Regions from separate parts of the Rhizobium sp. WYCCWR 11128 genome, predicted to be linked through region 3. Evidence: predicted binding sites of a transcription regulator. Region 3 holds the regulator's gene; each other region holds the start of a gene.

Region 1 (10,778 bases), on a different contig from region 3:
GCGCTGCAAGATGTAGTGATGCCTCTTCCGCCTTCACGGCATCGGCGCGATAGCCGAGACCCTTGAGGATTTCTTCCATGTCCTCGAGCGTCGCACCGAGGATCGACAGCATCGCCGTCGTCGTCGTGAAGCGGCGGCCATCATAGGCGCCCTCCGGACGGTTGTTTTGGCCGGGCTTCCATTGCAGCAGCGGACGGATGATATCGGCCAGCCGTTCCAGGATGTCGATGCGTACGGCTCGCTTGCCGAGGAAACGGAAGCCGGCGAGCTTGTAGAACATCCGCTCGAAGGTCGGATCCGTGACGACGGAGGTGCGGCCAGCGGCAAGCACCGGAATGAGATCACCGTAGCCGGGCTTGTCGAGACCGTCGTTCTTCAGCGCCCAGAGCAGCGTGATGAGCTCGGCCGGCGCCGGCTTCAGAAGTGCGGGAACGAAGATATGATAGGCGCCGAAACGCACGCCGTAGCGGCGCATGGAGGCACGGGCCTCCTGGTCCAGCGACTTCACCTCTTCGGTCACGTCGCGGCGGAAGAGCACCCCGAGATTCTCGACGAGCTGGAAGGCAAGCCCTTTGGCAAGGCCCTGCAGATCCTCGGCGCGCGACAGATCATCGAGCGGCTTCAGCACCGTGCTGATATGATGATTGACGAAGCGCTCGATGCGGGCGGCGACGTGATCGCGGGCATTGCCCGTCAGTTGTTCGTCGGCCAGCAGGATCACGCGCGGACGCATGATGTGATCGCTGCCCGAAAGCCGCGCCACCGGGTCGCCCAGCCAACGGATCAACCCATCCGAACCGATCACCAGATCGCTGTTGCCGGCGGCATGCATCCGGGCCGCGCGGGCTTCGAACTCGAGCCCGAGCGCCTTCTGCGACGCAGCCTGAACCGCCTTGGCATCCGGTCCGTCCGTTCCCGCCACCGGCGTGAAACGGAACCCGCTCAATTGCCCTACATGATGTCCTTCAACGAAGACATCGCCATTCACACTGATTTCAGCTTCCAGCATCGCATTCTCTCTCAGGCGCTTCATGAGCACAGATGTCCTGCGATCAACAAAGCGTTTCGTCAACCTTTCATGTAACGCGTCGGACAATCGATCTTCGATTTCCCGCGTCTTTTCCTGCCAGTGTGTCGGATCGGCAAGCCAACCGGGCCGATTCGAAACGTAGGTCCAGGTCCTTATCTGCGCGATTCGCGCCGAAAGCGTGTCAATTTCCCCATCTGTTCGATCGGAGCGATGAACCTGCTCCGCAAGAAACTGCTCATTCACCGTGCCATAGCGGACAAGATCGGAAAAGAGGGTCGAGATAAGATCGGCATGTTGTGCTGGGGTGATACGCCGATAATCGGGAAGCGCGCAAGCCTCCCAGAGTTTTTCGACGCGCGCCGGCCTGTCGGCAAGATCGATGACCTCGGGATAGCGCGAAAGCTGTTCCAGCGCCTGCTGGTCGACCGCAGGCAACGCCCGCGTCAGCCCCGGCACGCGCGGTCCCACCTCAAGGCTGGCGCGCAGCGATGCGATTGAGGAGAAGTCCATCTCCGTCGTCCGCCACTGCAAAACCTTAACGTTGTCGAATTCGTGCCCCTCGATGCGCTGCACCAGTTCGTCGTCGAAGGGCGAGACTTGCCCGGTGACGCCGAAGGTCCCGTCCCGCACATGCCGTCCGGCGCGCCCGGCGACTTGGCCGAGTTCGCCCGGATTGAGATTGCGGAACTGGTAACCGTCGAATTTCCGGTCCTGGGCAAAGGCGACGTGATCGACATCGAGGTTGAGGCCCATGCCGATCGCATCGGTCGCCACCAGATATTCGACGTCGCCCGCCTGATAGAGCGCCACCTGCGCATTGCGGGTGCGCGGGCTGAGCGCGCCGAGCACCACCGCCGCGCCGCCGCGCTGCCGGCGGATGAGCTCGGCGATGGCATAGACCTCGTCAGCGGAGAAGGCGACGATGGCCGAGCGCTGCGGCAGTCGGGTGATCTTCTTCTGCCCGGCATAGAAAAGATGCGAAAGCCGCGGCCGCTCGACGATAGTGATGCCGGGCAGGAGCTGCTGCAGGATCGGCCGCATCGTTGCCGCGCCGAGCAGCAGCGTTTCCTCGCGGCCGCGAAGATGCAGGATGCGGTCGGTGAAGATATGGCCGCGTTCGAGATCGCCGGCGAGCTGCACCTCGTCGATCGCGACGAAGGCGGCCTTGGTCTCGCGCGGCATCGCTTCGACAGTGCAGACGGAAAAACGCGCATTGGGCGGCGAAATCTTTTCCTCGCCGGTGACCAGCGCCACATTCTGCGCGCCGACCTTCTCTACCACCCGCGTATAGACCTCGCGCGCCAGAAGCCGAAGTGGCAGGCCGATCACGCCCGTCCCGTGCGCAACCATGCGCTCGATGGCATAATGGGTCTTGCCGGTATTGGTCGGCCCGAGCACCGCGGTCACACCGCGCCCGCTCAGAATCATCGGCTGCGAAATCAGAGTCATGAGTCCATGCAAATGAGGCGGGTGGCCTCAGGAAAATCTCGGCTCCTCGATGGAAGCTGGACAACACATGGACAGCTGCCGTCGCAAACGCAAGGGCAGATTTCAAAATGCATCGGGGATTACGACCTTTGCGAGTCCCGTGGAACGCCCGAATTTCCGATTCGGAACAGCGCAAGAACGAATCAGCGACGAATCGATGACTCCCGCTGATTCAGCTTTTGTTCACGGCTAAGTATTGATTTTGAATCACTTTTTCCCACTAGATGCTGAATCGCGAGACTCTCACCTGTTCATATTTTCGCTATCGCGACTCCGCAATTCCCGCCCGATCTTGGATAGGCGAAAATCCGCCCGAAATTAACCTCTCGACCAAAGCCGGAACGAATCGGAGACGAATCGCTGACTCCGCCGTTTTCGCCTTTCGTTCACGCCCACATCTTGTGGCGCTATCAGGTCCAGGTCCTAGATGCGCATGGGCGGCAGATCCTTCGCCCCGCCCTCGTCAGATCGGCATTAATCTTTCGGAAACCGGATTCAGACGGCGTTAAGTCGCAGCGTTAACTCAGGGGCGGCCACTCTCGGCTCGCCGATCAAAAACGGAACGAATCGCTGACGAATCGGCGACATCGCGATTTTCCCGCTTTGTTCACCGCAACATATTGTATTTAAATGTCTTTTTAACCATAGCGGCAATTTTCGGAAATGACGGAAATTAAACCGTGAATCAGGCTTCGTCACATTTCCAGAGCTTAACCGGGAACAAAAATCGCCAATACGTGTTTCCAGTCCATCCAAATTGCGGATGAAATGAAGGAAACACACCATGCTTGGCACGATACTACTTGTTATCCTCATTCTGCTCTTGATTGGAGCCTTGCCGAATTGGGGTTATAGCCGTGGCTGGGGCTATGGACCTTCTGGCGGTTTGGGGCTAGTTCTCGTGATTATCATTATCCTTGTACTAATGGGCCGCGTCTAAAGGCCAACTAACCTGGGGAGTTACGACATGATGAAGAAGATTGTTCTTATTGGTGCGCTCGTGGGCGCACTCGCATCTTGCACAGCGACCGAGCAAGGCACGGCGATCGGCGCCGGCACTGGCGCTGTTATCGGCGGTGTCGTCACCAACAGCTGGGGTGGTGCCGCCGTCGGCGCCGTTGCCGGCGGTCTGACTGGCGCTCTGATCGGCCAGTCGGTCGAACGCCGCGGCTACTGCGTCTATCGCGACCGCTACGGTCGCCGCTATGAGGCTCGTTGCCGCTGATCGGCACAAGCATATCGGACTCCCAACGGGCGCTTCGGCGCCCGTTTTCTTTGCCGGTCGTATCCGTCAACGAGACGTTGACAATCGGTTGCGAAAGTCAAATCTAGCGCCGCCCAACGGGCAGGCACATATTTCCTTCAGAGCATGATGCCGAAAAGTGTGAGCGGTTTTCGGACGACATCATGCTCTCACTGTAAATGTAGAACAGGATGATTTTAGGCCGACCCGGCCTAAGATCATCCTGTTTTGGAGCGCAACGGACAGGCAGAGCCTCCCGACGCACCGGAAAGGAAACGCTTCCATGATTCAGATTTTGCTGAATTCCCTCGTCGCCGTTCTCATCGCGTGGGCTTTCCTGACAACCGCAATATCAGCCCTCAGCGCCAATGATCTTTCACTGCGCAAAGTGCCGGCCAGAGTTCGGACACAGCGACGTCCGAACACAGACCGCCGCTCTTGATCTTCCCGAAACAGCGCGACTGCTCCGGCCACAAAATCGCAACCGGCATCACGAGACGCCCATAAACAGCGATGGCGCGATCCTGCCGGACGCGCCATCGCTTTGAATCTAATTCCTACTGTCGACGTGAAGACAGAAAGCCTAGGCGAAGAACTGTCCGCCATTGGCCGTCAGCGTCGAACCGGTGATGAAGCCGGCATCGTCGGAGACGAGGAAGGTGACGCAGCGCGCGATCTCTTCCGGTTCGCCGAGCCGGCCGACGGGGATCTGCGGAATAATACGTTCGTTCAGCACCTTCTCCGGCACGGCAAGCACCATTTCCGTTCCGATGTAACCGGGGCAAATGGCGTTGACGGTGATGTTCTTGTTCGCCCCCTCCTGAGCCAACGCCTTGGTAAAACCGAGATCGCCCGCCTTGGCCGCCGAATAATTCACTTGGCCCATCTGGCCCTTTTGGCCGTTGATCGACGAGATATTGACGATACGGCCGAAGCTGCGGTCACGCATGCCGGTCCAGACCTGATGCGTCATGTTGAACAGGCCGGTGAGGTTGGTATTGATCACCTCGTGCCATTGCTGCTGCGTCATCTTGTGGAACATCGCGTCGCGGGTGATGCCGGCATTGTTGACGAGGATTTCGACCGGACCGATCTCGCTTTCGACCCTGGCAATTCCCTCGCCGCAGGCGAGGTAATCCGAAACATCCCATTTGAACACCGGAACGCCGGTAACATCGTGGAAGGCTTTGGCCTTCTCGTCGTTGCCGGCATAGCTGGCGGCGACCCTGTATCCGGCATTTCTCAGTGCCATGGATATTGCCGCGCCGATGCCGCGTGTACCCCCGGTGACCAAAGCCACTCTGCTCATGTTCCGCTCCCCTTTTGTTTTTCGCCCCGCCGCTTGGCGGGATCTTCAATCAAATATGGATCGTATGCTATTTAAAGCGCTTCAAAGCACATGGCCACACCCATGCCACCGCCGATGCAAAGCGTGGCAAGACCCTTCTTGGCGCCGCGGCGCTTCATTTCGAACAGCAGCGTGTTGAGAACGCGCGCACCGGAGGCGCCGATCGGATGGCCGATCGCGATCGCTCCGCCATTGACGTTGACGATCGACGGATCCCACCCGAGATCCTTGGTGACGGCGCAGGCTTGCGCCGCGAAGGCCTCATTGGCTTCGACGAGATCGAGATCGTTGACCGACCAGCCGGCCTTCTCGAGCGCCTTGCGCGAAGCCGGGATCGGTCCGGTGCCCATGATCTGCGGATCGACACCCGCTGTTGCCCAGGAAACGATGCGGGCGAGCGGCTGGACGCCGCGCCGGACCGCCTCCGCTTCGCTCATCAGCACCGCCACAGCGGCACCGTCGTTGAGGCCGGACGCGTTCGCGGCCGTGACCGTGCCGTCCTTGTCGAAGGCCGGGCGCAGCTTCCCCATCGCCTCGATAGTCGCGCCGTGACGGATATATTCGTCAGCATCGACCGTAACGTCGCCCTTACGTGTCTTGATGACGTAGGGGATGATCTCGTCGACAAAGCGACCGGCCTTCTGCGCTGCCTCCGCCTTGTTCTGCGAACTGACGGCGAACTGATCCTGGTCGTCGCGCGAAAGCTGCCACTGGCGCGCAACATTCTCGGCGGTGATGCCCATGTGGTAGCCGTGGAAAGCGTCGGTCAAGCCGTCCTTGATCATCGTGTCGATCATCTTCATGTCGCCCATCTTGACGCCGCCGCGTAAGTGCGCGGCATGCGGGGCCATCGACATGGATTCCTGGCCGCCGGCAACGATGATCTTGGCGTCGCCGGTGGCGATCTGCTGCATGCCGAGCGCGACGGCGCGCAAGCCCGAGCCGCAGAGCTGGTTAACGCCCCAGGCCGTCGCTTCCTGCGGAATGCCGGCCTTCATCGCCGCCTGGCGGGCCGGGTTCTGACCCTCGCCGGCGGCAAGCACCTGGCCGAGGATGACCTCATCCACCTCGCCGGCATCGACGCCGGCACGCTCAAGCGCGCCCTTGATGACGGCCGCCCCGAGCTCATGCGCGAGGACCGTCGCGAAAGCACCGTTGAAGGCGCCGACTGCTGTTCGCCCTGCGCTGGCGATGACGATGGATGGATTGCTCATGGGGACGCTCCTCGTTTTCGTCTCACTTACATAAGTGGAAACTGGCAAAGCTTGGAGCACAAGTCAAACGCGAAGACCGGCTGCTGTCATTTTTCGGCAAAGCCTTTCAAAGCCCAATTCATCTGCTCTGTTATAGGTTTGCCGCATCGCACAAAGAGATTGTCACCGGCCTTCTTTTGCGTTTACAGTCTCAAGTGGAGGAATATCCATAAATCAGACGGGGGTTCAGGAGACTGATATGGCGAAGCATGAGGGTCAGATCGTTATCAAGAAATACGCCAATCGCCGCCTATACAACACAGGCACCAGCACCTATGTGACGCTGGAAGACCTGGCGGAGATGGTGAAGAAGGGCGAAGAATTTAACGTACAAGATGCAAAAAGCGGAGATGACATCACCCATTCGGTGCTGACCCAGATCATCTTCGAACAGGAATCGAAGACCGGCAACACATTGCTCCCGATCTCCTTCCTGCGCCAGCTCATCACCTATTACGGCGACCAGATGCAAATGGTCGTGCCGAGCTTTCTCGAACATTCGATGCGCTCCTTCACCGAACAACAGGCCCAGATGCGCGAGCAAGTAAACCGCGCCTTCGGCGAAACGCCGCTCGGCAAGAACCTGCAGTTGCCGATGCAGATGGTCGAGGACCATGTTCGCCGCAACACCGAGCTGTTTCAGCAGGCGATGCAGATGTTCTCGCCCTTCATGACGCCGCCTGCCAAGGAAAGCCGCAAGGCCGAGGCCAAGGATATCGATGAGCTGAAGGAACAGCTCCGCGCCCTTCAGAACAAACTCGACAACCTATAATCCGATCGAGACATCCCGCCCGGCGCTTCGGATCGATACGGCAAAACCGCCGATGACATCGATCAGAGCGATCGTCATCAAAATGAAGAAGACCTGCGTCGCAGCATCCCGGACGAGCAAAAACTCGACCAGGAAAGCGATGAACACCAGCATCGACAGCATGTGGTTGACGAGATTGCCGGGACCAGTTCTGGTCGCTTTGAGGATTTCGAAGAACAGCACGACAAGTGCGATGACGATGAAAAGATCACCGAGCGCCATGCTCCAGATCGCGCCCGAGATCATCGACAGCACGATGATATCATGTTGCAGTGCTGGAATGCCGCCATTGCCCATCAGGCCTAGCATCGCAAGATTGTAAAGAATAAATGGGATAATCATCAGGGGCATGGCGGCTATCATCGGCAATCTCCCAGTGCATCATGGAACAATACTGCCGCAAACCCTTGCCCCACCGCAAGTCATTGCAAATATTATATTGTCGAAATGCAAAAGGCCGGCGTGACGCCGGCCTTGAAACTTCGATCGGACAAGCCGGATCGGGAAATTATGCGCTTTCCTTCGGCGTCAGAACCTGGCGTCCGCGATACATACCGGTCTTCAGATCGATATGATGCGGGCGGCGCAGTTCGCCGGAATTCTTGTCTTCGACGTAGGTCGGAGCCTTCAGGGCGTCTGCCGAACGGCGCATACCGCGCTTGGACGGGCTTGTTTTTCTCTTCGGTACAGCCATTTCTCTTACTCCACTTGCGGGCAAAACATTCCCACGGCCACACCGGCGGCCGAAACGGACATGTCGCGATTTCGGAATTTGGCGCGCTTATACATGCAAGGGGTGACCTTGACCAGTCCCCATGCGTATTTTTTGCAAAGCCGATGATTCCAGGCTCAGACTTCGTCTTCCGGCACGATCCAGGGCTCGGCGCGGGCCGCCTCTTCCCATTTCCGCCAGGCCGGATGCGCCTTCATGGTCTCCATATAGGCCAGCGTATCGTTTTGGCTGACGAGATCATAGATTTCGAACCGGTTGACGACAGGCGCAAACATCGCATCCGCCCCGCTGAACGCGCCAAACAGAAACGGTCCGCCGGATTGCTGCAGCAGGTCGCGCCAGATCGTCTCGATGCGGCTGATATCGGCGTCGACACCATCCGGCAACGCGATCTTGCCCTTCGGCCGGCGGATATTCATCGGGCAGGCACCGCGCAGCGCCCGGAAGCCCGAAAGCATTTCCATCGAAACCGAACGGGCGAGCGCCCGCTCGGCGCGATCCCTCGGCAGAAGGCCGGCGTCCGGATAAAGCTCGGCGACATATTCGATGATCGCCAGCGATTCCCAGATCTTCAATGCGCCGTGCTGCAGAAGTGGTACTCGCCCGGTCGGTGAGACCGCCTTGATATCGGGGTTGCCACCAGGATAGTCGAAGGGGATCAGGACTTCCTCGAAATCGACGCCGGCGCCCGTCAGCGCCATCCACGGCCGGAACGACCAGGAGGAATAGTTCTTGTTGGCGATGTAGAGCGTCGGTCTATCCATGGGCTTCTCCCGTTCAGGCTTCAAAATCGAAGATCAACAATTCGTGGAAATGGTTCATGTCCTCGAACAGGCAGAATGCCGGCGGGGTCAGCTCGAAAACAGGGGCCTTGCGGCGGACATCGTCGGCCACGTTGTCGAGCATTGCCTGCCATCGCGGCAAGGCTTCGTCCTCCAACCGTTCGATCGCATAGGCGAAGGTCATGTGGAACTTATAGTCCTCATGGTTCGGCTGGCGATAGCCCAGAAGCTCGGCCAGCGCATTGCGCCAGGCGCGCATGACCTTGCGGTCTCTCTCCGTCGCCCCGTCGACGAGCAGGCCCGACGGGCGAGCTTCGACGATGGCGACCTTGAAGGGATCGGCCATCGAGAAACCTTCGAGCCGGGCCGCCATCAGCGCTATCATGTCGTCGATCGGCGTATCGAGAGGCAGGTCGCCCGGCCAGCAATCCTGGCGGCGCCTGGTCTCGATGACACCTTCGAAAAGTGTCATGTGAATGCTTGATATCGGCGTGAAGAGGAACTGCGGGGCTTCGGGCATCGCCAGATATTTCTCACGCGCCTCGATCAGCACCGCCTGCGTTTGCGAACCCTTCTCGATATGGCAAACGATGGTGTTGCCGGCTTCCGGCAGAAAGCCGCCGACCTTGCGATAACGGCTGCCGAGATGGGCGGGCGGGGTTGGATTGTGCCTCTTCGAATAAAAGAGAAGCTCGGGCGAAAATGTCGTGATGGTCATGGGCGACTCGGGGGCTCTGGTTGGACTGCATTCGCCCATATGGCAGAACCAAGAATGTCAGATGACACTTGCCACGTCTCGAGCACGATACCGAAAAGTGTGAGCGGTTTTCGGACGACATCCTGTTCTAACGATAAGTTCTGATCTCAATCATAGATGCACCTGATGTAATCGCCCGAACCTTGTGCGCGTCTCTCGATTACGCCGGCGAGCCGGCGAAGACCTCGTCCGGGCTTGCCGGCATTGCGGTCGATCGGGTTCGGCAGCGAGACGGCAAGCAGCGATGCCTGGCGCCGCGTCAGCTTCGAGGCCGGCACCTTGAAATGATGCTGGGCCGCCGCCTCGATACCGTAAATGCCGGGACCCCATTCGGCGATATTGAGATAGATTTCCATCAGCCGCCGTTTCGACAGGACGAAATCCGTGCTCACCGCGAGCGGAAGTTCCAGCGCCTTGCGCACGAAGGAGCGGCCGTTCCAGAGGAAGAGGTTTTTCGCCGTCTGCATCGGGATGGTGCTGCCGCCACGTGTCGCCTGACCTTTCAGCGTATCCTCGACCAGCATGCGCATTTCCGCCCAGTCGACACCGCCGTGAAAGCAATATTGCCCGTCCTCCGACATCATCACCGACTGCACCACAACCGGGGCAATGTTATCAAGCGACACCCATTGCCTGTCATAACCCCGCAGCAGCACGAGATCGCGCAGCATCAGCGTCGAGACGGGATGAATGAAAGGCAGCAGATAGAAAAAGATCAGCGCATAGGGAAGAATCAGCAAGACGAGTACGGCAAGAACAATGCGTTTCAACACACGCCCGTCTCCGAACCATCGCCGACGAGCCGGCATGTCGACGCTGTCCTCTCTTTCCGGCGCTATATCCAATGTCCCCAGTCCGATTTCGCTCCTGTCGTTCTCATAACGCCTGTGCAGAGCTTATGCCAGAGTGTGCGGCGAATCTTGCTGCCGCCATCGACAATTCCGTTGCAAGCCCGGGGGCGCTCATGCCAAACAGCGCCCATGGACGCGAACCGGGACACTTTCGAGACGAGGCTGAAGAACAACGCCCGCGACATCGAGGCGCTGCTCGACGCATTGCTTTCACCGAGTGCCCTTTCCGATGAAATCGCCAGGCCCGAGACGCTGCGCGATGCCATGCATTATGCCGTGCTGAACGGCGGCAAGCGGCTACGCCCGTTTCTCGTCGTCGAAAGTGCAGCCCTTCTCGGCGGCGACGCCGAGGCGGCACTTCGCGTCGGCGCCGCTCTCGAATGCGTCCACTGTTATTCCCTCGTGCATGACGACCTGCCGGCCATGGACGATGACGACCTGCGCCGCGGCAAACCGACGGTACACATAAAGTTCGACGAAGC
Region 2 (10,778 bases), on a different contig from region 3:
CAGGCGACCGGCGCGCCGTCGGCATAACAGAGGATGCCAGGCGGCGGACCCGCCTTGATCCGCTCCCGCATATGCGCCTTGCGCTCGTTGGCCGCCATCTTGGTCCTCACCGCATGTGGCAGGCGCAACGCGACGCACCAGCAGTTATAGAAGCCACCCTGTGGCCCGAACACGATTTCGAAGTCATCCCAGCGTTCTGGCGTTACCGGCTCGAAACGAAGATCGTTATCCAAAGGCAAAGCTTCCACCCTATCTTGTGACTCGGAAGCTTAAGGCGTAACCTCACAATGTTCAATCTTTGTTCCCATGATGACGCCCACGCCTGACAAGACACCCGGCTTCTGTCGCGCCTGCCTTGCCGAGCAGAAGGGCGAGGCGCGCCGTTGCGTTTCCTGCGGCAGCCCGCGCCTCGTGCGCCATCGCGAACTCTACGCGCTGACGCTCGCCCATATCGACTGCGACGCCTTCTACGCAGCCGTCGAGAAACGCGACAATCCCGAGCTTGCCGACAAGCCTGTCATTATCGGCGGCGGCAAACGCGGCGTCGTCTCCACCGCCTGCTATATCGCCCGTATCCATGGCGTGCGGTCGGCCATGCCGATGTTCAAGGCGCTGGAGGCATGCCCTCAAGCGATCGTCATCCGCCCCGACATGGAGAAATATGTCCGGGTCGGACGGCAGGTGCGCGCCATGATGCAGGATCTGACGCCGCTGGTGCAGCCGCTGTCGATCGACGAGGCCTTCCTGGAGCTCGGCGGCACCGAGAGGCTGCATCACGATCCGCCGGCGCGCACGCTCGCCAAATTCGCCCGTCGCATCGAAAGGGAGATCGGCATCACCGTTTCGGTCGGGCTTTCCTATTGCAAATTTCTCGCCAAGGTCGCCTCCGATCTGCAGAAGCCGCGCGGCTTTTCGGTCATCGGCCGCGAGGAAGCGGTCGAATTCCTGGCACCGCGTCCCGTCACCACGATCTGGGGCGTCGGCAAGGCCTTTGCGGCGACGCTGGAGGCGGACGGTATCCGCACCATCAGCCAGTTGCAGCAGATGGAAGAAAACGACCTGATGCGCCGCTACGGCAGCATCGGCCAGCGGCTCGCACGGCTGTCGCGCGGCATCGACGACCGCGAAGTGCATCTCAATGATGCGGCCAAAAGCGTTTCGTCCGAGACGACCTTCTTCGACGACATCTCGCGTTACGACGATCTGGTGCCGATCCTGCGCAACCTCTCCGAAAAGGTCTCCTGGCGGCTGAAGAAAAACGGCATTGCCGGCCAGACCGTCGTCCTGAAGATGAAGACCGCCGATTTCAAATCGCGCACCCGCAACCGCAAGCTCGAAGACCCGACCCAGCTTGCCGACAGGATCTTCCGCACCGGGCTCGAGCTTCTCGAAAAGGAAACGGACGGCACGAAATTCCGCTTGCTTGGCATCGGCGTCACCGATCTCGGCGATGCCGGTCGCGCCGATCCGCCCGATCTCATTGACCAGCAATCAGGGCGGCGAGCGGCTGCCGAAGCGGCGATGGACAAGCTGCGCGACAAGTTCGGCAAGAAGACGGTCGAGACCGGCTACACCTTCGGCAGCAAGCGCGATCACTAAGGCGTGAAACCTGCGGGTGATCCAGCCTATAAAATCTTCGTTAAACTTCGTCCCATAATGTGCCGGGCAAGTATTGCGTATGGTTGGGTATCATGTTCTCGCGTCTCGTCTTCGGCCTCGGCTTGCTGTCGGCCACCGCACTCGTGCACCCCGCTCTTGCCGCGGATGCGCGCACACTGCAGATCATCGTCTCGAAGGACAAGCAGTCGCTTGCGGTCTATGATGGCACCGAGGTCGTCGCGACCTCGAAGGTCTCGACCGGCAAGGACGGCCACACGACGCCGAGCGGCATCTTTTCTGTGCTGGAAAAGCAGAAATACCACGAATCCAATCTCTATTCCAACGCCCCGATGCCGTTCATGCAAAGGCTGACATGGTCAGGCATCGCGCTCCATGAATCGAATTCGGTGCCGCGTTATCCGGCCTCGCATGGCTGCGTGCGTATGCCCGGCGCCTTCGCAAAAATGCTCTATGGGATGACCGACCGCGGTGTCCCCGTCATTATCAGCGACGGTGAACTGGCGCCGCAGCCGATCGAGCATCCGACGCTTTTCCATCCGGATGCACCGGCGATGCCGCTGCTTTCGGATGTCGAACTGCGGCCCTCCATGCCCGACAGCCCCGAGAAGCCTGTGCAGGTGGCGATGAACGACACGGCTGCGATGCCGATGCCGGCAGCGCTGCCGATTGCAGCGCCCGAACCCGAGCCGCCATCTGAGCCGATCAGCATGCTCGTTACGCGCCGGACGCTGCGCGAGACGGTGATCGACATCCAGACCCTCCTTAACCAGCTCGGCTTTTCCGCTGGCAATCCGGACGGGTTCCTCGGTCCGTCGACCGTGCAGGCGATCAAGGCTTTCAGGACATTGCGGCCGGCGGAATTCGCCGCCGACAGGAGCCTGGTCTCCGACACATTCCTCAGGGAAGTCTATGCCGCGGCCGGCAAGGGCGAGCCGCCGAACGGCGTCATCATGGTGCGGCAGGCCTTCAAGCCCCTCTTCGAAGCGCCGGTGACGATCGCCGATCCGGGACTGGCGCTTGGCACGCATTTCTTCACGTTGCATGCCGTCGATGCAAAGGCCGGCACAGCGGACTGGCTCGGTATCACGCTCGAGAACAATCTTTCCCGCGAGACGATGAAGCGGCTTGGCATCACCAATCAGGAAAGCTCGATCATCACAGGCAAGCCGATCGCCCGTTCGCTCAGCCGGATTACCATCCCCGATGAGACCCGCCGCAAGATCGACGCCCTCATCGCGCCGGGCTCGACGCTGACGATCTCCGATACCGGCCTCGGCCGGGAGACCGGCGAAGGCACGGATTTCATCACAATCACCCGCGGGTGATCAGACAAGCTCGACGTCGACGACGCCCGGGGCGGCGCGAAGGGCGGCGGCAATCTCCGGCGTGATGCGGTATTTCTCCGACAGCGCCACTTCCACTTCGCGTTTGCCATCCTCCTTGATGACGATGAAGGAAACCAGGCCGTCGCCCTTGGCGTTCAAATGGCCGGCAACCATCCTCAGCGGTCCTGAATCGCGGACATAGACGCGCAGCGCCTTCTGCATCTGCAGCGACTTTTCCTCCAACGACTGGATCGTCTGGATGCGCAGGCCGATGCCCTCCGGCCGCTCCTCGCCCGTCGCGGTCAGCACGAAAGATTTTCCCGATTCGAGCACATCGCGATACTGGTTCAGCATTTCCGAAAACAGCACGGCTTCGAACTGGCCTGAAGAATCCGAAAAGACGATGATGCCCATCTTGTTGCCGGTGCGGGTCTTGCGCTCCTGCTTCGAGATGACCGTACCGGCAAGCCGCGCATTGGCCGCGCCCTGTTTGATGGCGGCGGAAAACTCGGCAAAGGTCTGCACCCGCATCTTCTGCAGGATGTTGTTGTAGGAATCGAGCGGGTGAGCTGTCAGATAAAAGCCCAGCACCTGGAATTCCTTGAGCAGCCGCTCGGAGGGGAGCCAGGGCGAGAACGGCGGAAGGGAGATCTTCTCAGGCCCCGACGTCAGCGTGCTGCCGAAAATGTCCGACTGGCCGCTCAGCTTGTTCTCCTGGGCACGCTGGGCATAACCGAGAACACGGTCGAGGCCGGCTGCCAGCTGGGCGCGGTCCATGTCGAAACAATCGAAGGCGCCGGCATAGATCAGGCTTTCGAGCACGCGACGATTGACCTGACGCGGATCGATGCGCAGGCAGAAATCCTCAATGCTGGCAAAGGGCTTGTCGCCGCGCACCTCGACGATATGGTCGACGGCGGATTCGCCGACACCCTTGAGGGCGGCGAGCGCGTAATAGATGCGGTTGTCGCCGGTCTCGAAATGGCGGAAGGAGCTCTGCACCGAGGGTGCGATCACCTCGATGCCGAGGCGCTTGGCATCCTGACGGAAATCATTGACCTTTTCCGTGTTGGACATGTCGAGCGTCATCGAAGCGGCGAGGAATTCGACCGGGTAATGCGCCTTCATGTAGGCCGTCTGGTAGGAGACGATGGCATAGGCGGCGGCATGCGACTTGTTGAAGCCGTAATTGGCGAACTTCGCCAGCAGTTCGAAGATGTTGTCGGCCTGCGGTTTCGATACGCCGTTCTTGACCGCGCCAACGACGAAGCGTTCGCGCTGCTGGTCCATCTCGGCCTTGATCTTCTTACCCATGGCGCGGCGCAGAAGGTCGGCTTCGCCCAGCGAATAACCTGATAGTACCTGGGCGATCTGCATCACCTGTTCCTGATAGACGATGACGCCTTGCGTTTCCTTGAGCAGGTGGTCGATCATCGGATGGATCGACTCCAGCTCTTCGTCGCCGTGCTTGCGGGCATTGTAGGTCGGGATATTCTCCATCGGGCCTGGACGATAGAGCGCCACCAGCGCGATGATGTCCTCGATGCAGTCCGGCTTCATGCCGATCAGCGCCTTGCGCATGCCGGCACTTTCCACCTGGAACACGCCGACCGTCTCGCCGCGCGACAGCATCTCGTAGGTCTTCTTGTCGTCGAGAGGAATGGCCGCGAGATCGACCTTGATACCGAGCTTAGCGACGAAATCGACCGCAACCTTCAGCACGGTCAGCGTCTTCAGGCCGAGGAAGTCGAATTTGACCAAGCCCGCCTGCTCGACCCATTTCATGTTGAACTGGGTAACCGGCATATCGGAGCGCGGATCGCGATACATCGGCACCAGCTTGGAAAGCGGCCGGTCGCCGATGACGATACCGGCGGCATGGGTCGAGGCGTGGCGGTAAAGCCCCTCGATCTTCTGGGCGATATCGAGCAGGCGCGCGACAACCGGTTCCTTTGCCGCCTCCTCCTGCAGCTTCGGCTCCTCCTCGATCGCCTTGGACAGCGGCGTCGGATTGGCGGGATTATTCGGCACGAGTTTGCAGATCTTGTCGACCTGGCCATAGGGCATCTCAAGCACGCGGCCGACATCGCGAAGGGCGGCGCGTGCCTGCAGCGAACCGAAGGTGATGATCTGCGCCACCTGCTCGCGGCCATATTTGGCCTGGACATAGCGGATCACCTCTTCGCGGCGGTCCTGGCAGAAGTCGATGTCGAAGTCGGGCATCGAGACGCGTTCGGGATTGAGGAAGCGCTCGAAGAGCAGCGAAAAACGCAAGGGATCGACGTCGGTGATCGTCAAGGCATAGGCGACCAGCGAACCGGCGCCCGAACCACGGCCGGGACCGACCGGAATGTCATGCTGCTTGGCCCATTTGATGAAGTCGGCAACGATCAGGAAGTAGCCGGGGAAACGCATGCGCTCGATGACGCTGAGCTCGAAATCCAGCCGTTCGCGATAATCCTTTTCCTCGTAACCCGGCGACATGCCGAGCGTTGCAAGCCGCATGTCCAGCCCTTCGACCGCCTGGCGGCGCAGCTCGCTCGCCTCGGCGCGTTCGGCCTCCTCGGCATCGTCGGTCGCACCGGTGAAGCGTGGCAGGATCGGCTTTCGCGTCTTCAGCACGAAGGAGCAGCGCGTGGCGATCTCGATCGTATTTTCCAGCGCTTCCGGCAGGTCGGCGAAGAGCTTGACCATCTCGGCCCGGCTCTTCAGATAGTGATCCGGCGTCAGGCGAAAGCGGCTGTCGTCGGAGACGATGGCGTTGTGCGCGACCGCCATCAGCGCATCATGGGCGTCGTAATCGTCGCGTGTCGGAAAGAAAGCCTCATTGGTCGCAACCAGCGGTAGGTCGTGGGCATAGGCGAGCCCGATAATCTTCTGTTCGTGCCGCTTGTCGTAGGTGCCGTGCCGCTGCAGCTCGACATAAAGCCTGTCGCCGAAGAGACGCTTCAGCGTGAGCAGCCGGACTTCCGCCTGAGCGGGATGGCCTTCCTTGATCGCCACGTCGACCGGCCCGGTCAAGGCGCCGCTCAATGCGATCAGCCCTTCCGTGCCCGCCTCCTCCAGCCAGGAGGCGCTGATATGAACGGCCTGGTTGCTCTCGCCGCCGAGATAGGCCCGACTGACGAGATCGACCAGCCTTTCATAACCGGCATCCGTCGCGGCGAGAAGAACGATCGACGGCAGCTTGACCAGGGCCTGCTGGCCGCCGCGCTTTTCCGTTTCCAACCCGTCTTCCATGTCGATCGAGACCTGGCAGCCGATGATCGGCTGCAGACCGTCTTCCATCGCCTTCTGGGAGAATTCGAGGGCGACGAACAGATTGTTGGTGTCGGTAATCGCAATCGCCGGCTGACTGTCGCCGGTCGCCTTGTAGAGGATCTTCTTCAGTGGCAGGGCGCCCTCGAGAAGCGAATAGGCGGAATGGACCCTCAGGTGGATGAAGCCTGGCGTGCCGCCGGTCGCCTCACCCGTTGAACCCTTTGCCGTATCCGCCATGACATGCCTTCCCAATCACCCGAATGAATCGGACGCATTGTCGGCATAGAGGGCGATGATGTCCAGAAGAAGTCCCGCGCCCGGACCGCATGATTGCCATGCGGTCCCCTGAAAACTTTAGAGCGCCATGACGATGAGCGAGAAGCTGGCAACGAACATTGCGATGGAGGTGAATGCTGCGATATCACGGATCATGTCAGTCATCGGGCTCTCCTTTACTCGTTATGTTTTCAATTTGTTCCATGTATGTTCTGTTGTCAACAGGAATCTTTTCCTTCTTTGTTGTGTTCGAAAAATGCCGGGATGTGCACCTGCGAATCGCTGGGAGCCAGTACCCGATGTGATGGGCAGCAGGTTGCCCCTTCTCGGCCTGTCCCAGATCGGTCACGGCGCCTAGACGGCCAACCTCCTCGGTGGCCCGTTTATTTCCAACCTACGTTCCCTTTTTGTTCTTTACACATCGCAGCATATTTGCCAGCATCAGGCTGAGAGGAGAAGGACATGTTGGATATTGCGATGCTGAACCAATTCGTCGTGGAGGCGAAGGCTGCGACCTATGTCGGCGGCGGCGTGGCGCGCGCGCCCTGCCGGCCGGGTGCCCACGATATCGGTTTCGAACGCGGCGACTGGCGCTATCTCGACAGCTATTTCGGCGGGACCGATTTCGCCGGACAGGAAGTGGTGTGGCTCGCCGACGAGCCCGTCTGGGCGATGAATTATTTCGGCTGCATCATTGCGCCTGAGCTTATCGACGGCGCAGCAGCCGGAACGGTGATCAAGGCTGCACTTTCTGCGATGTATCGCGAGGGCCGGTTTCTTGGCGGGATGGAATTCGACCATCCGTTCGGCCACTATATCGACAGCAGCGAAGGCGGCTGCGAGCGGTTCATCGGCCACGAATGCATCATGGTCGATGGCCAGAAGGCCTATATGCTCGACTATCGCGGCGGACTGGTCATCCCCTGATCGCGGCCCGCTGCACCTTCCCCGCTCGCGGGGCGAAGGGATATGCCGCACCGGCTTTCTCTAACCTCGACGCTGCGTTTGGCACGTTCCCTCGCCCCGCTTTTACGGGGGTCCGAAGGACGGGGCGAGACGAGTGGCTCGCCCCCGGTAGGTTAGGGTGAGGGGCAGCCATCGGCGCAAACCGGACATCCTGGACCGCAGTCTCAGAAATCGACGATCTTGCCGTCGGAGATCGTCACGCGCCGATCCATGCGGCGGGCGAGTTCGTGATTGTGGGTGGCGATGAGGGCAGCAAGGCCGGACTGGCGCACCAGCGCTTCCAGTGCGTCGAAGACGTAGCTTGCCGTTTCAGGGTCGAGATTGCCGGTCGGCTCGTCGGCAAGAAGCAGGGTCGGCGCATTGGCGACGGCGCGAGCAATCGCAACGCGCTGCTGCTCGCCGCCGGAGAGCTCGCCCGGGCGATGCGAGCCACGATGGCCGATGCGCATATAATCGAGAAGCTGGCCGGCCCGCTCTCCGGCTTCCTTCCAGGAAAGCCCGGCGATCAGCTGCGGCATCATGATATTTTCGAGCGCCGAGAATTCCGGCAGCAGGTGGTGGAACTGATAGACGAAGCCGATTTCGCTGCGGCGGATGGCGGTGCGTTTCTCGTCGCTCAGGCCGTCGCAGGCATGGCCGTTGATGTTGACCTCACCGCCGTCCGGATGCTCCAGGAGGCCGGCGACATGCAGCAGTGTCGACTTGCCGGTGCCGGAAGGGGCGACGAGAGCGACAATCTCCCCCTTCGATATCGAAAAATCCGCGCCCTTCAGGATCGAGAGCAGCGTACCGCCCTGCCCGTAATGGCGCTCGACGCCGGTAAGCTGGAGAACGACGTTGCGTTTCATGAAGGCGGCATTCCTTATTCGTAGCGCAGGGCCTGCACCGGATCGAGCCTGGAGGCACGCCAGGCCGGGAAGATGGTCGCGATGAAGGAGAGCGTCAGCGCCATGACGACGATCGAGATCGTTTCGCTGAGATCCATCTCGGCCGGCAGCTGGCTGAGGAAATAGACCTGCGGATTGAACAGTACGGTGCCTGAAATCCACGAGAAGAACTGGCGGACGGATTCGATGTTGACGCAGACGAGAACGCCGAGCAGCACACCGGCAATGGTGCCGACGATGCCGATCGCCGCCCCAGTCATGAAGAAGATGCGCATGATAGCGCCGGCGCTGGCGCCCATGGTGCGCAGGATGGCGATATCGCTGCCCTTGTCCTTCACCAGCATGATGAGGCCGGAGATGATGTTCAGCGCCGCGACAAGCACGATCAGAGTCAGGATCATGAACATGACGTTGCGCTCGACCTGCAGCGCCGAGAAGAAGGTCTGGTTGCGCTGGCGCCAGTCGGTGATGGCGATCTGGCGGCCGGCCGCTTCCTCCACCTTGGGCCTCAGATCGTCGATATCGTCGGGGTTGTCGACGAAGAGCTCGATCGACTGCACCAGTCCCTCGGCATTGAAATAGAGCTGCGCTTCCTCGAGCGGCATGAAGATGATCGAGGAGTCATATTCCGACATGCCGATCTCGAAGAGACCGGAAATCTTGTAGGACTTGATACGCGGGCTGACGCCCATCGGCGTAATGTCGCCATCCGGTGACGTCAGCGTAATGAGATCGCCAACACGCAGACCGAGTTGGTCGGCCATGCGGGTGCCGATCAGCACGCCGTCGCCGGAGGCATACCCCACCATATCGCCTGATTTGATGTTGTCGGAGACCGTTTTGAGCTTGGTCAGATCCTCGGCGCGGGCGCCGCGCACCAGAGCGCCGGTGCTGCCGCCGGCCTGGGCGGAGGCGAGCACCTGGCCTTCCACGAGCGGTAGCGCCATCTTGACGCCAGGTACGGCGGCGAGCTTGCTGCTGAGGACCGGATAATCGGTGAAGGGGCCGTCGACCGGCTGGACGATCATGTGGCCGTTGATGCCGAGGATGCGCGAGACGAGTTCGGTGCGGAAGCCGTTCATCACGGCCATGACAATGATCAGCGTCGCAACGCCAAGCATGATGCCGACGAAGGAGAAGCCGGCGATGACCGATATGAAGGCTTCCTTGCGGCGGGCGCGTAGATAACGCCACGCCACGAGGCGTTCAAAGGTGGAAAATGGCTTGCCAGCCGGACCCAAGCCGGATTTCGAACTCCGGTCCACTGCTGCCTCTGCCATTTCGCCTCCGTTTCCTTAAGCCACGAACCGATTGATCGCCGCTTCGATGGTCATCGTTTCGCGGGCGCCGGTCTTGCGGTCCTTCACTTCCACCTCGCCGTTTGCGACCGCGCGCGGGCCGGCGATAATCTGTACGGGTACACCGATCAGGTCGGCGGTCGCGAATTTCGTGCCGGCCCGGTCGTCGGTATCGTCATAGAGCACATCCTTGCCGGCCTTGCTCAGCGCGGCATAGATCAACTCGCAGGTATCGTCACAGGCCTGATCGCCCGCCTTCATGTTGATCACAACGATATCGAAGGGTGCGACCGATGCCGGCCAGATGATTCCGTTATCATCATGCGATGCTTCGATGATGGCGGGAACAAGGCGTGTCGGGCCGATACCGTAGGAACCCATGTGAACGAAGTGTTCCTTGCCATCAGGTCCCTGCACTTTCGCGCCCATCGGCTCGGAATATTTCGTGCCGAAATAGAAGATGTGGCCGACCTCGATGCCGCGCGCCGACAGGCGGTCGCCTTCGGGAACGGCGTTGAAAGCCGCCTCGTCGTGCATTTCCGAGGTCGCCGCATAGAGCGAGGTCCACTTGTCGAAGATCGCCTGCAAACCCTCGACGCTGTCGAAATCGGTATGTTCACCAGGAATATCGAAGTCGACGAAATCCTTGTGGCAGAAGACTTCGGATTCGCCGGTATCGGCGAGGATGATAAATTCATGGCTGAGCTTGCCGCCGATCGGGCCGGTATCGGCGCGCATCGGGATGGCGCGCAGGCCGAGTCGGTCGAAGGTTCTGAGATAGGCGGCGAACATCTTGTTATAGGAATGCTCCGCCGCTTCGCGCGTCAGATCGAAGGAATAGGCATCCTTCATCATGAATTCGCGCGAGCGCATGGTGCCGAAGCGCGGACGGATCTCGTCACGGAACTTCAGCTGGATATGATAGAGATTGAGCGGCAGGTCCTTGTAGGACTTGACGGAGGAGCGGAAAATATCCGTCACCATCTCCTCGTTGGTGGGGCCGTAAAGCATCGGCCGATCCTGACGGTCCTTGATGCGCAGCATCTCCTTGCCGTAGGCGTCGTAGCGGCCGCTTTCCTGCCAGAGCTCGGCCGATTGCAGGGTCGGCATCGACAGCTCGATGGCACCGGCGCGGTTCTGCTCGT
Region 3 (10,778 bases):
ACGATGCCATGACCGCCGTAGAAATGCTTCTCTTTCGAGAACATGTGCATCGAGCCGCCCTTGCCATGGGAATAGCCGCTGCGGCGCCCGGTCAGTTCCGCCATGACGCCACGCGCTTCCATGCCGGTTGCCAGCATATGGCCGTGATCGCGATAGGCGGTGATGACCTGGTCGCCATCCTTCTGCGCCATCTGCATGCCGACGACGACAGCTTCCTGACCGATGTAGAGGTGACAAAAGCCGCCGATGAAGCCCATGCCGTAAAGCTGACCGGCCTTCTCCTCGAAGCGGCGGATCAGCAGCATCTCGCGATAGGCCTTCAGCTCTTCATCGCGATCGAAGTCGGCTACCGGGCCTCCATTCGATGCTTTGGCTGCCGGTTTTGCTGCAGTTTTGCGGCTGGAAACGGTCGCGGTCTTTCGCGGCGCCATTCAACCCTCCCTATGGGTTTGTCGTTTCTTGGTGGCGCGTACCATAGGGAAGAAATATGACCACAGCAATGCCATAATTGCATGGCTCGTATTCGGCGCTAAATTGTTGGAAAAACTAGGAAAATTCCAATTAACCTGTTTCCGGTTAATTGGAATAGTGGTTGAATACGACGATCTCGTCCGCGCGCGACATGTTGAGCTGATAACGCGCTTTTTCGTCCAGCATATCCTTGTCGAGCGAGCCGTCACTCAGGAGCGCGACCTGATTTTCCAGATGTTCGCGCTTCGCCTTCAAGACCGCAAGCTCTTTTTCGCGGGCGACACGCTGACGCTCGAACGTCTCCGTCGCGCGCAGGCCGTAATCGCCATGAATGCAATGATAACCGAAATAGGAGAGGAAGGCGACCGTCATGGCCGGAATGACGAAGCGACCGATCTTTCTCTTCTTATGATGCTTTGTCCACATACACGCATGCTCTTGAACGCATTACCAATTCGTTCAATCTAACGCGCAGAGATTAACCGTTCGTTGACTCTAAAAAACGGGCAACAAAAAACCCGCGCCGGGAGGCGCGGGTCAAGCCATTAGAAATCAGATCCGATCAGCCGCGAATGATCGAGCGGCCGGCATACTGGGCCTGCGGGCCGAGGCCCTCTTCGATGCGGATCAACTGATTGTACTTGGCAAGACGGTCGGAACGCGACAGCGAGCCGGTCTTGATCTGACCGCAGTTGGTGGCGACCGCGAGATCGGCGATGGTCGAATCTTCGGTCTCGCCGGAGCGGTGGGACATGACGGCGGTATAGGCCGCCTTGTGCGCCGTGTTGACGGCATCGAGCGTCTCCGTCAGCGTGCCGATCTGGTTGACCTTGACGAGGATCGAGTTGGCGACGCCCATGCGGATGCCGTCGCGAAGACGGGCGGAGTTGGTGACGAAGAGATCGTCGCCGACGAGCTGGGTCTTCTTGCCGGCCAGGTCGGTCAGCGTCTTCCAGCCATCCCAGTCGTCTTCGGCCATGCCGTCCTCGATCGAGATGATCGGATACTTGGCGGCGAGCTCGGCCAGGTATTCGGCCATGGCGCCCGACTCCAGCGTGCGGCCTTCACCTTCGAGTACGTATTTGCCGTCCTTGAAGAATTCGGTCGAGGCGCAGTCGAGGCCGAGGCACATGTCGTCGCCCGGCTTGTAGCCGGCTTTCTCGATCGACTTCATGATGAAGTCGAGAGCTTCCGGCGCGCTCTTCAGGCCGGGTGCGAAACCGCCTTCATCGCCGACATTGGTGTTATGGCCCTGCGCGGCAAGTTCCTTGCGCAGCGTATGGAAGACTTCCGAACCCATGCGCACGGCTTCGGCGATCGAATCGGCGCCGACCGGCAGAATCATGAATTCCTGGAAATCGATCGGGTTGTCGGCATGAGCACCACCATTGATGATGTTCATCATCGGCACCGGCAGAAGGCTGGCGGAAGCGCCGCCGACATAACGGTAGAGCGGCAGGCCGGACGCCTGGGCCGCAGCCTTGGCAACGGCGAGCGATACGCCGAGGATGGCGTTGGCACCGAGGCGCGACTTGTTCGGCGTGCCGTCCAGCTCGATCATGATGTTGTCGATCTGGATCTGGTTTTCGGCGTCGATACCGCCGATCGCGTCGAAGATCTCGGTGTTGGCGGCTTCGACCGCCTTTTCGACACCCTTGCCGAGGTAGCGCTTGCCGCCGTCACGCAGTTCGACCGCTTCATGCGCGCCCGTCGAGGCGCCCGAGGGAACCGCCGCGCGGCCCATGCTGCCATCTTCGAGATAGACATCGACTTCGACGGTGGGGTTGCCACGGCTATCGAGAATCTCGCGGGCGATGATATCGGTGATTGCAGTCATGGGTTCTTCCTGCTCGGTGGGTGATAAATGGTTCGAAACCTGTCTTAGTCGAAGGCGTGCAAATTACAATGCTGCAATAGCCTTCGGACCAGCGTTCGGATGTGGCCTATAGTACGATCATGTCAGACTGTTGAACGTCAAGCTGAACCTTAGGCCTTGGCGACCGCATCGAAGGCAAGCAGCTTTTCGAGAAGCCGCGGCATGTCCTTGAGATAGACCATGTTCGGGCCGTCGGAAGGGGCATTGTCGGGGTCCTGATGGGTTTCGACGAAGACACCAGCAATACCGGCAGCCACAGCGGCGCGCGCCAGGGTTTCCACGAATTCCCGCTGACCGCCGGAGGATTCGCCCTGGCCGCCCGGCTGCGCCACGGAATGGGTCGCATCGAAGATAACGGGCGCGCCCATCGCCGCCATGATCGGCAACGAACGCATGTCGGAAATCAGCGTATTGTAGCCGAATGAGGCGCCGCGCTCGCACAGCAGCACGTTCGGATTGCCGCTGGCATTGAGCTTCTTCAGGACGTTCTTCATATCCCAGGGAGCGAGGAACTGGCCCTTCTTGACATTGACGACGCGGCCGGTCTTGGCGGCGGCGATAAGAAGGTCGGTCTGGCGGCAAAGGAAGGCCGGGATCTGCAGGACATCGACGACCTTTGCCACCTCCCCGCATTGCTCGGCGGTATGAACGTCGGTCAGGACGGGAAAGCCGAATTCCTTCTTGAGGTCGGCAAAGACCTCCATGCCCTTTTCGATCCCGATACCGCGTTCGGCCGAAAGCGAGGTCCGGTTCGCTTTGTCGAAGGAGCTCTTGTAGACGAGGCCGATGCCGAGCTTTCCGCAAAGCTCTTTCAGCGTGCCGGCAACCATGAAGGCGTGGTCGCGGCTCTCCATCTGGCAGGGACCGGCAATCAGCGACAGGCGGCCGGTATTGGAAAAAGTGACCTGGCCTTGGCCTTCGCCGATCCTGACTTCGGAATTCGTATCAGTGCTCATCGTGTTTCCTCGAAGGCGAAGAGCGTGCCCTGCCCGGGCGCGGGCTTCACCAGAATGCGATTGTTCTTGCGCGTGTATGTCACCCCGTTAGCAGCCAAATGCGCTTCTGTCACGGCAAGATCGGCGACAGTGAAGAGGATTGCCCGGCCGCGCAGGCCGCGATCTGCGGATGAGCCGGCGATGTCGAAATAGGCCTCCAGCCCTTCCGGCGTCATCAGGCTGATTTTCGCATTCGATGCTGCGATATTGACGCCGAACCCGGTCTTCTCGACTGCCGATTGCGCCACGGCAAGGCTGACGAAGGCAGCGAAGGCGGCCGGCTCCGGCGTGCAAAGCGCGATCTCGATTAGGCCGGTGACGCCATTGGCATGCGTCTCCAGCGCGGCGCGGTCAGCCGGCAGCGTGACGCGCTCGACGGTGAAGAGCAGGAGATCAGGCGCGCGCAGGTCGCCGGCGAAAGCCAGCTTGAAGCCGGCAATCGTCTCGGAACCGTCCGGCATCGTCATCGGCCGGGTGAACTGCAGCATCTCGCCGGCGCTCGATCCGTTGCCGACGAAATTCTGATGATCGATGCCGGCATCCTTGCTGCCGAAAGCCAGCCCCGAAAGCCCCTCCTCGCCACAGCGGAAGCGAAAGGCCTGGTTGCGGGCGGTGAAGACATTGCCTTGCCGCGCTGATGCCTCGCTCTCCTCGACGCTCGCAATCCCGAGCGGCTCCAGATAGGTCTTGTCGGCAAAGAAGACGCAGGCATTCTCCGTTCCGAAGGGATGGCGCGCATCGGCGGCAACAGTGAAGCCGAGCTTGCCGAGCCTCTCGCGCGCCAGATCGATATTGACGACCGGCAGCACGACATGATCCAGCGGGTGCGGTTTGGCGGAGTGCTCGTTCATGATATCCCCCTCTCCTAACACGGCAGAGATGTGTGAGAGTGCCGCCCAAGGCAAGACTTGTGTGCCAATCCGGCGAATGAAAATAAAAATCTCAACGAGTTGGCGCCAAGTTTTACGGAAATTTAGCTACTTGCGGAACACATATGGAACATATAGTGTCTGTTCTGGATTTGTTTCAATCACGAGGTCACAACGTCGATGCTCACGCGCAAACAACAGGAGCTTCTCCTTTTCATTCATGAGCGCATGAAGGAATCCGGCGTTCCGCCATCTTTCGACGAAATGAAGGATGCCCTGGACCTCGCCTCCAAGTCCGGGATTCATCGCTTGATTACGGCGCTGGAGGAGCGAGGCTTCATTCGCCGCCTACCGAACCGCGCCCGCGCGCTTGAGGTCATCAAGCTTCCGGAGGCCTACAGCCCCAGCATTCAGCCCCGGCGCGGCTTTTCGCCGAGCGTCATCGAGGGCAGCCTCGGCAAACCGCAGCCGGTCACCGCCCCTGCTCCCGCAAAGCCCGTCGCCGACAACGGCAACTCGGTCTCCGTGCCGGTCATGGGCCGAATCGCTGCCGGTGTGCCGATCTCGGCGATCCAGAACAATACCCACGACATCGTCGTTCCGGCCGACATGCTCGGCTCCGGTGAACATTATGCGCTGGAGGTCAAGGGCGATTCGATGATCGACGCAGGCATCTTCGACGGCGACACCGTGATCATTCGCAACGGCAGCACCGCAAGTCCTGGCGACATCGTCGTTGCTCTCGTCGACGACGAAGAAGCGACACTCAAGCGCTTCCGCCGCAAGGGCGCCTCGATCGCGCTGGAGGCCGCCAACCCGGCTTACGAGACCCGGATTTTCGGGCCGGACCGTGTCAAGGTTCAGGGTAAACTCGTCGGTCTCATTCGCCGCTATCACTGACATTGGCTAGGCCCGATTCGGTAAAGCTGTTGCTGCGCCAGTCATAGGCGCGATGGCGCATCCATGGCCGCGACAATGCATCGAATGCGGTTGCGACCTCCAGGCCGGCGTCCGTGAAGCGCAACTCGATGGATCCGGTCCTGCGCAGCGTCTCACCGGTGAAGAGCGTCGCACCCGAGCGGCAGCTGTTGAAGCGAAGGCGGACCGAGGTCACGACGATATCGGCCGCGTCGCATGCCGGACCGAGATAGGCGGCATTGTCGATGACAGCAACCACCTGACCATTGGCGAGCCTTGATGTGCACCAGGCCTTCTTGACGCAGGAAAAGCGGTTTGCGTCACCGCCCGCTGTGGCCGCCCGCATCGCGGTCCTTGCTTCGTTCTGCTGATCGCGGGAAAGCCTGACGCGGCGGTCTTCTCCCTCAGGCGGGATAGCAGGACCATCCAGCATCTTCGGCGGATCATGCCTCGGCAGGACCAGCGCTCTCTGCCACTGGTCGAAGATGAAATCCGGCGGTCTTTCACGGTTGGACGCCATGGCTGCCGCCTCGACGATTGCGACGAGACTGCCATCCTCCGAAATCACCAAATCCGGCGGACGGGGACCCGGCAGAAGCAGCAGGATGAGCGTTGCGACCGCGATGATCGATGTGCCGACATGGCGCAACCGGGTGCGGAGCAGCGTCAGCAGCAGAAAGCCTGCCACGGCGACGGCGAAATACCAGGCGGGCAAGCGGCCGACGTCTATATTGCCATCCCAGCCGGACACCGTCTTTGCGACCGCGATCACCAGATCGAGGCCGAATCCCACCACCTTCCAAGGCAAAACGTCCAGGCCGAAAGGCATGAGCAGCATCGCCAGCAGGCCGGCCGGCATGATGATGAAGGAGATGATCGGCATTGTCGCGAGGTTTGCCGGCAGGCCGTAGGCGGTCAGGCGATGAAAATGCTCGATCGAAAACAGCGCGGTGGAAAAACCGCCGATCAGCGAGGTCAGGAAGATGCCGCCGAAGAAGCCCGCAACCGTAACGAATGGCCTGATGATCGGCAGCTTCAGGAAGGCGTTTTCGCGGACGCGCCGGTCCTTCCACAGCTGATAGCCCGAGACCAGCGCCAATGTCGCTGCAAAAGACATCTGGAAGCTCGGACCCAAAACCTCGGACGGCGAAATGACGATGATGACGAGCGCGGAGAGAGCGACATTGCGCAGGCTGATCGACGGCCGGTCGAAGAAGACGGCAACCAACATGATGGCCATCATGATGAAGGCGCGTTCGGCAGAGACCGCAAAGCCCGAAATCAGGAAATAGGCGGTGACAGCGATGAGCGCGCCGGCGGCAGCGATCTTCTTCGTCGGGTAGGCCTCAGCAATGCCGGGAAAGAGGCTGAGCAGCATCCGGAAGCCGACGAAGAAGATGCCGGCCGACAGTGCCATGTTGAGGCCGGAGATGGCGATGATATGAGCCAGACCGGACTGGCGCAGCGCCTCCGTCGTCTCATTCGAGATGGCACGCCGCTCGTCCGTCACCAGAGCAGCGGCGAAAGCGCCGGTGTCGCCGGGCAGGATCGACCTTATGCGGTCACCAATGCCGCTGCGCAGCCGGTAGAGCCCTTCGAGCAGCGTTTCAGCCGTCGATCTGGCAGCCTGGGGACCAGCCTGCGCATCGACCTTCGTCGGTGCACCGTAGAAGAAGCCGTTGGCGCCGATGCCATCGAAATAGGCACCGAAGGAGAAGTCGTTGAGTTCGGGAAGTGCCGGACCTGCCGGCGGCGTCAGCCGCGCCCTGCCGGTAATGATATCGCCGATCTCGAAGGCCGCGTCCGCGCCGCGGGCGATGGCGGTGATGCGTTCCGGCCGCCGCTTCAGCTCCGGTGCCCTAGTGCCGGTGACCGCAAGAATGTAGCGCCACCGCCCGCGACCATCGCCTTCGCGCCGCTCGACACGGCCGGTCACCGTGGTCGTCACTGATGAATCGAGGATCACGGTCGAAGCCCGCCGGCTCTCGAACTGCGCCGTGACCATGCCGCAGACCACGAGCGAGAGCGCCAGCAGCGTTGCCCGCACTGCCGCCCGGCTGCGGCTGGCGATGAGAACCGCCACTGTCACCGCCGACAGGCAGAGCAGTGATGCAACGAGGGAAAAATCCGATGCCGCGAGAAACCAGACGGCTGACCCAGCGCCGAGGAAGACCGGCGAAAACAGCAGCAGGCGGCCATGGTCCGCCTCTTCGCCCAGCATGCGCATGCCGGCACGCAGCAATTGCGAGGCTGCGGCCGGCAGCCGGTGGCGCAATGGTGTCGCCGACTGCGTCCGTGTCGGTCGCGTCACCACGACAGGTGGTGAAAAACTGGAGGAGTCGGCAAGGCCTTCGCCTGCTTCCGGCCGCAATTCGACTGTCGTCAACTCCTGCATGAACCGCCCAAGCCCGGCTGCGAAGGCGGCCAGAATGCAACCTCCAATCAAATCCGGCAAGAATAATCGATTGAAATATGAGGGAAAATCGCGAGCGCCAAAAGACCAGTCGAATCATCAGCTTCCGATATGCGTGCGGCTCATCGCTGCAGTGCCTAAAAGGTGATACCGCAATGCACAAAATGCCATCACGGTAACTTGGCATTAGCTTCGCGATCATATAGCTATCGGTGAGGACGCTTAACCCCTATGGCGCTTTTATGGCGCCACCGCCATTTCGGAGGATCAGCATGACGGATCAAAGCGCTACAATAAAAATCGGTGACAAGTCTGTCGACCTTGCTGTCAAAAGCGGCACGATCGGCCCGAGCGTCATCGATATCGGTGCCCTCTACAAGAACACAGCTTCCTTCACCTACGATCCGGGTTTTACCTCGACCGCATCCTGTGAATCGAAAATCACCTACATCGACGGCGACGAAGGTGTCCTGCTGCATCGCGGCTATCCGATCGAGCAGCTCGCCGAGCACGGCGACTTCCTCGAGGTCTGCTACCTCCTGCTTTACGGCGAACTGCCGACCACCGTGCAGAAGAAGGATTTCGATTACCGCGTCACGCACCACACCATGGTGCACGAGCAGATGAGCCGCTTCTTCACTGGCTTCCGCCGCGATGCGCATCCGATGGCCGTCATGTGCGGCTGCGTCGGCGCGCTGTCGGCCTTCTATCACGACTCCACCGACATCACCGATCCGCACCAGCGCATGGTCGCCAGCCTGCGCATGATCGCCAAGATGCCGACGCTTGCCGCCATGGCCTACAAGTACCATATCGGCCAGCCCTTCGTTTATCCGAAGAACGACCTCGACTACGCCTCGAACTTCCTGCGCATGTGCTTTGCCGTGCCTTGCGAGGAATATGTGGTCAATCCGGTTCTTGCCCGCGCCATGGACCGCATTTTCATCCTGCATGCCGATCACGAGCAGAACGCCTCGACCTCGACCGTCCGTCTCGCCGGTTCGTCGGGTGCCAACCCGTTCGCCTGCATCGCCGCCGGCATTGCCTGCCTCTGGGGGCCCGCGCATGGCGGTGCCAACGAAGCAGCGCTCAACATGCTGAACGAAATCGGCACGGTCGATCGCATTCCGGAATATGTCGCCCGCGCCAAGGATAAGAACGATCCGTTCCGCCTGATGGGCTTCGGTCATCGCGTCTACAAGAACTACGATCCGCGCGCCAAGATCATGCAGAAGACGACGCATGAAGTGCTCGGCGAACTCGGCATCAAGGACGATCCGTTGCTCGAAGTGGCGATGGAGCTGGAGCGTATCGCGCTCACCGACGAATATTTCATCGAGAAGAAGCTCTATCCGAACATCGACTTCTATTCCGGCATCACGCTGAAGGCGCTGGGCTTCCCCACGACCATGTTCACCGTGCTCTTCGCGCTTGCCCGCACCGTCGGCTGGATCGCGCAGTGGAACGAGATGATCGAGGATCCGGAACAGCGCATCGGCCGTCCGCGCCAGCTCTATGTCGGCGAACCGAAGCGCGATTACATCCCGGTTTCGAAGCGCTGATCGCTTCCAACGACCCAAAAGAAAACCCGGTCAGAAACGACCGGGTTTTTTCTTTTTCAGCACGTCGAGAAGGATCTCGGCGGCGTGCTCGCCGGGCGGCTTTTCGGTCTGCATGCGTTGCCAGACGAGATCGTAGCCCTCGTTCATCGCCTTCAATTGGAACGTGTCGGCCGACAGCCGCTCCATCCAGCGCGCCAGGCTGGCGCCGCGGACGATCTCGTTCAGATATTCCGGCACGACGGCATAATCGGCGATGATATTGGGCAATGCGCCCGTCCATACCTTGATGCGCCGGGCGAGCAGGCGGATAATCCAATCCGTCTTGTAAACGGACACCGTCGGCACGCCGGCAAGGGCGAGTTCGAGGATCACCGTGCCGGAAGCTGCCATCGCCGCATCCGCCTCGGCAAGGGCCTTCCATTTCTGCGCCGGCCCGACCGCCACCTCCGGCGGCGTGGCCCAGCCGGCGACGAGCCCCTTCACCAGCGCTTCGTTGTGCGGCACGGTCGGCAGCAGGAATCGCATCGGGCCGTTGCGGGCGACAAGTTCCTTGGCCGCATCCTCGAAGAACGGCAGCAGTTTGGCGATTTCGGAGGATCTAGATCCAGGAAGCATCAGGATCGCCTTGCCGGCTCCCTCGACGGGTGCGCGCATGGCGCGCTGCCGCCGCGCTTCGAGCAGCGCCGGATCGGCGGTCAGGCGATGGCCGACATAGGTGGTCTCAGGCCCGCCGAGCGCACGCATTGTTGCCGGCTCGAAGGGCAGGACGGCGAGCACATGATCGACATAGGCGAGCATGCGCGTGGCGCGATATTCCTTCCAGGCCCAGACGCTCGGACAGACATAATTGACAACCGGCAGATCCGGCAGCGCGGTGCGGACACGCTTTGCGACGCGATGGGTGAAATCCGGGCTGTCGATGATCAGAAGAATATCCGGCCTTGCGGCGATGATGGCAGCCGTCGTCTGGCGGATCAGGGTATAGAGCCTTGGCAGCCGGCTCAGCACCTGGGTGATGCCCATAATCGACAGCTCGGAGAAATCGAACAGGGATCTCATGCCTTCGGCCTGGAGCCCCTCACCGCCGACGCCGACGAGTTCCACCGGTCCGCTATGAATCCGCTTCAGGGCGGCGATGAGATCGGCACCGAGCAGATCCCCCGACACCTCACCGGCAATGACGGCGATCTTCAACGGCGCCCCGTTCATTCGAGCCCCCATGCCGGCAGGCCGCGATCGATGCCGCAGACGAAAAGCCCGGCCTCATCGGCGGCTTTGATGACGGCGGCGCGATCGAGCACCAGCGAGCGGCCGGCCTCGACGGCGACGCCGGCAAGGCCGGCTTTCCTTGCGTTCAGGACCGTGGAAACGCCGATCGCCGGCAGGTCGGCGCGAATATCCTGCTGCGGTTTGCAGAGCTTGACCAGCGCGCCGCGGCGGCGCGGCGAGATGCGCCCGGCGGCTCTAAGATCCGCGACACGCTCCAGCATCTCGTCCGTGCCCTCAAGACCCTCCAGCGCGACGATACGCCCGCCGATGGCGACGGCGCCCTGCCCGACATCGAGCCGGCCGAGCATTTCGGCGGCTTGCGCCGCGCGGTTGATATCGCGCCGGTCTTCTTCGCCCGGTATCGCCGTGCCGAGCGGGCCGACGGCGGCAAGAAGGTCGGGGGCG

The links. The regulator LexA, encoded in region 3, represses DNA repair genes until DNA is damaged. The targets are predictions, from matches to a motif close to TGTTCNNNNTGTGTTCNG.
Region 1: HX898_RS13920 (helicase-related protein) is a predicted target of LexA. The motif match lies at 2,642-2,659, and genes of this name have one in related genera.
Region 2: HX898_RS31400 (DUF5680 domain-containing protein) is a predicted target of LexA. The motif match lies at 6,680-6,697, and genes of this name have one in related genera.

Annotation. Positions count from the first base shown of each region.
Region 1 is NZ_JACCEZ010000003.1:324,584-335,361, forward strand. It holds gene HX898_RS13920 (helicase-related protein) at 1-2,479, opposite strand, end outside; gene HX898_RS13925 (DUF3309 family protein) at 3,303-3,458, shown strand; gene HX898_RS13930 (YMGG-like glycine zipper-containing protein) at 3,486-3,743, shown strand; gene HX898_RS13935 (beta-ketoacyl-ACP reductase) at 4,345-5,070, opposite strand; gene HX898_RS13940 (acetyl-CoA C-acetyltransferase) at 5,142-6,323, opposite strand; gene phaR (polyhydroxyalkanoate synthesis repressor PhaR) at 6,562-7,134, shown strand; gene HX898_RS13950 (hypothetical protein) at 7,129-7,536, opposite strand; gene rpmF (50S ribosomal protein L32) at 7,682-7,867, opposite strand; gene HX898_RS13960 (glutathione S-transferase family protein) at 8,023-8,670, opposite strand; gene HX898_RS13965 (DUF1868 domain-containing protein) at 8,684-9,406, opposite strand; gene mtgA (monofunctional biosynthetic peptidoglycan transglycosylase) at 9,553-10,290, opposite strand; gene HX898_RS13975 (polyprenyl synthetase family protein) at 10,426-10,778, shown strand, end outside.
Region 2 is NZ_JACCEZ010000017.1:78,775-89,552, reverse strand. It holds gene HX898_RS31420 (GNAT family N-acetyltransferase) at 1-233, opposite strand, end outside; gene HX898_RS31415 (DNA polymerase IV) at 310-1,599, shown strand; gene HX898_RS31410 (L,D-transpeptidase family protein) at 1,692-2,945, shown strand; gene dnaE (DNA polymerase III subunit alpha) at 2,946-6,443, opposite strand; gene HX898_RS31400 (DUF5680 domain-containing protein) at 6,945-7,409, shown strand; gene HX898_RS31395 (ABC transporter ATP-binding protein) at 7,613-8,296, opposite strand; gene HX898_RS31390 (lipoprotein-releasing ABC transporter permease subunit) at 8,311-9,615, opposite strand; gene proS (proline--tRNA ligase) at 9,631-10,778, opposite strand, start outside.
Region 3 is NZ_JACCEZ010000001.1:1,306,322-1,317,099, forward strand. It holds gene pdhA (pyruvate dehydrogenase (acetyl-transferring) E1 component subunit alpha) at 1-431, opposite strand, end outside; gene HX898_RS06340 (septum formation initiator family protein) at 577-897, opposite strand; gene eno (phosphopyruvate hydratase) at 1,034-2,308, opposite strand; gene kdsA (3-deoxy-8-phosphooctulonate synthase) at 2,458-3,303, opposite strand; gene HX898_RS06355 (VOC family protein) at 3,300-4,193, opposite strand; gene lexA (transcriptional repressor LexA) at 4,392-5,111, shown strand; gene HX898_RS06365 (ComEC/Rec2 family competence protein) at 5,092-7,524, opposite strand; gene gltA (citrate synthase) at 7,815-9,104, shown strand; gene lpxB (lipid-A-disaccharide synthase) at 9,135-10,313, opposite strand; gene HX898_RS06380 (LpxI family protein) at 10,310-10,778, opposite strand, start outside.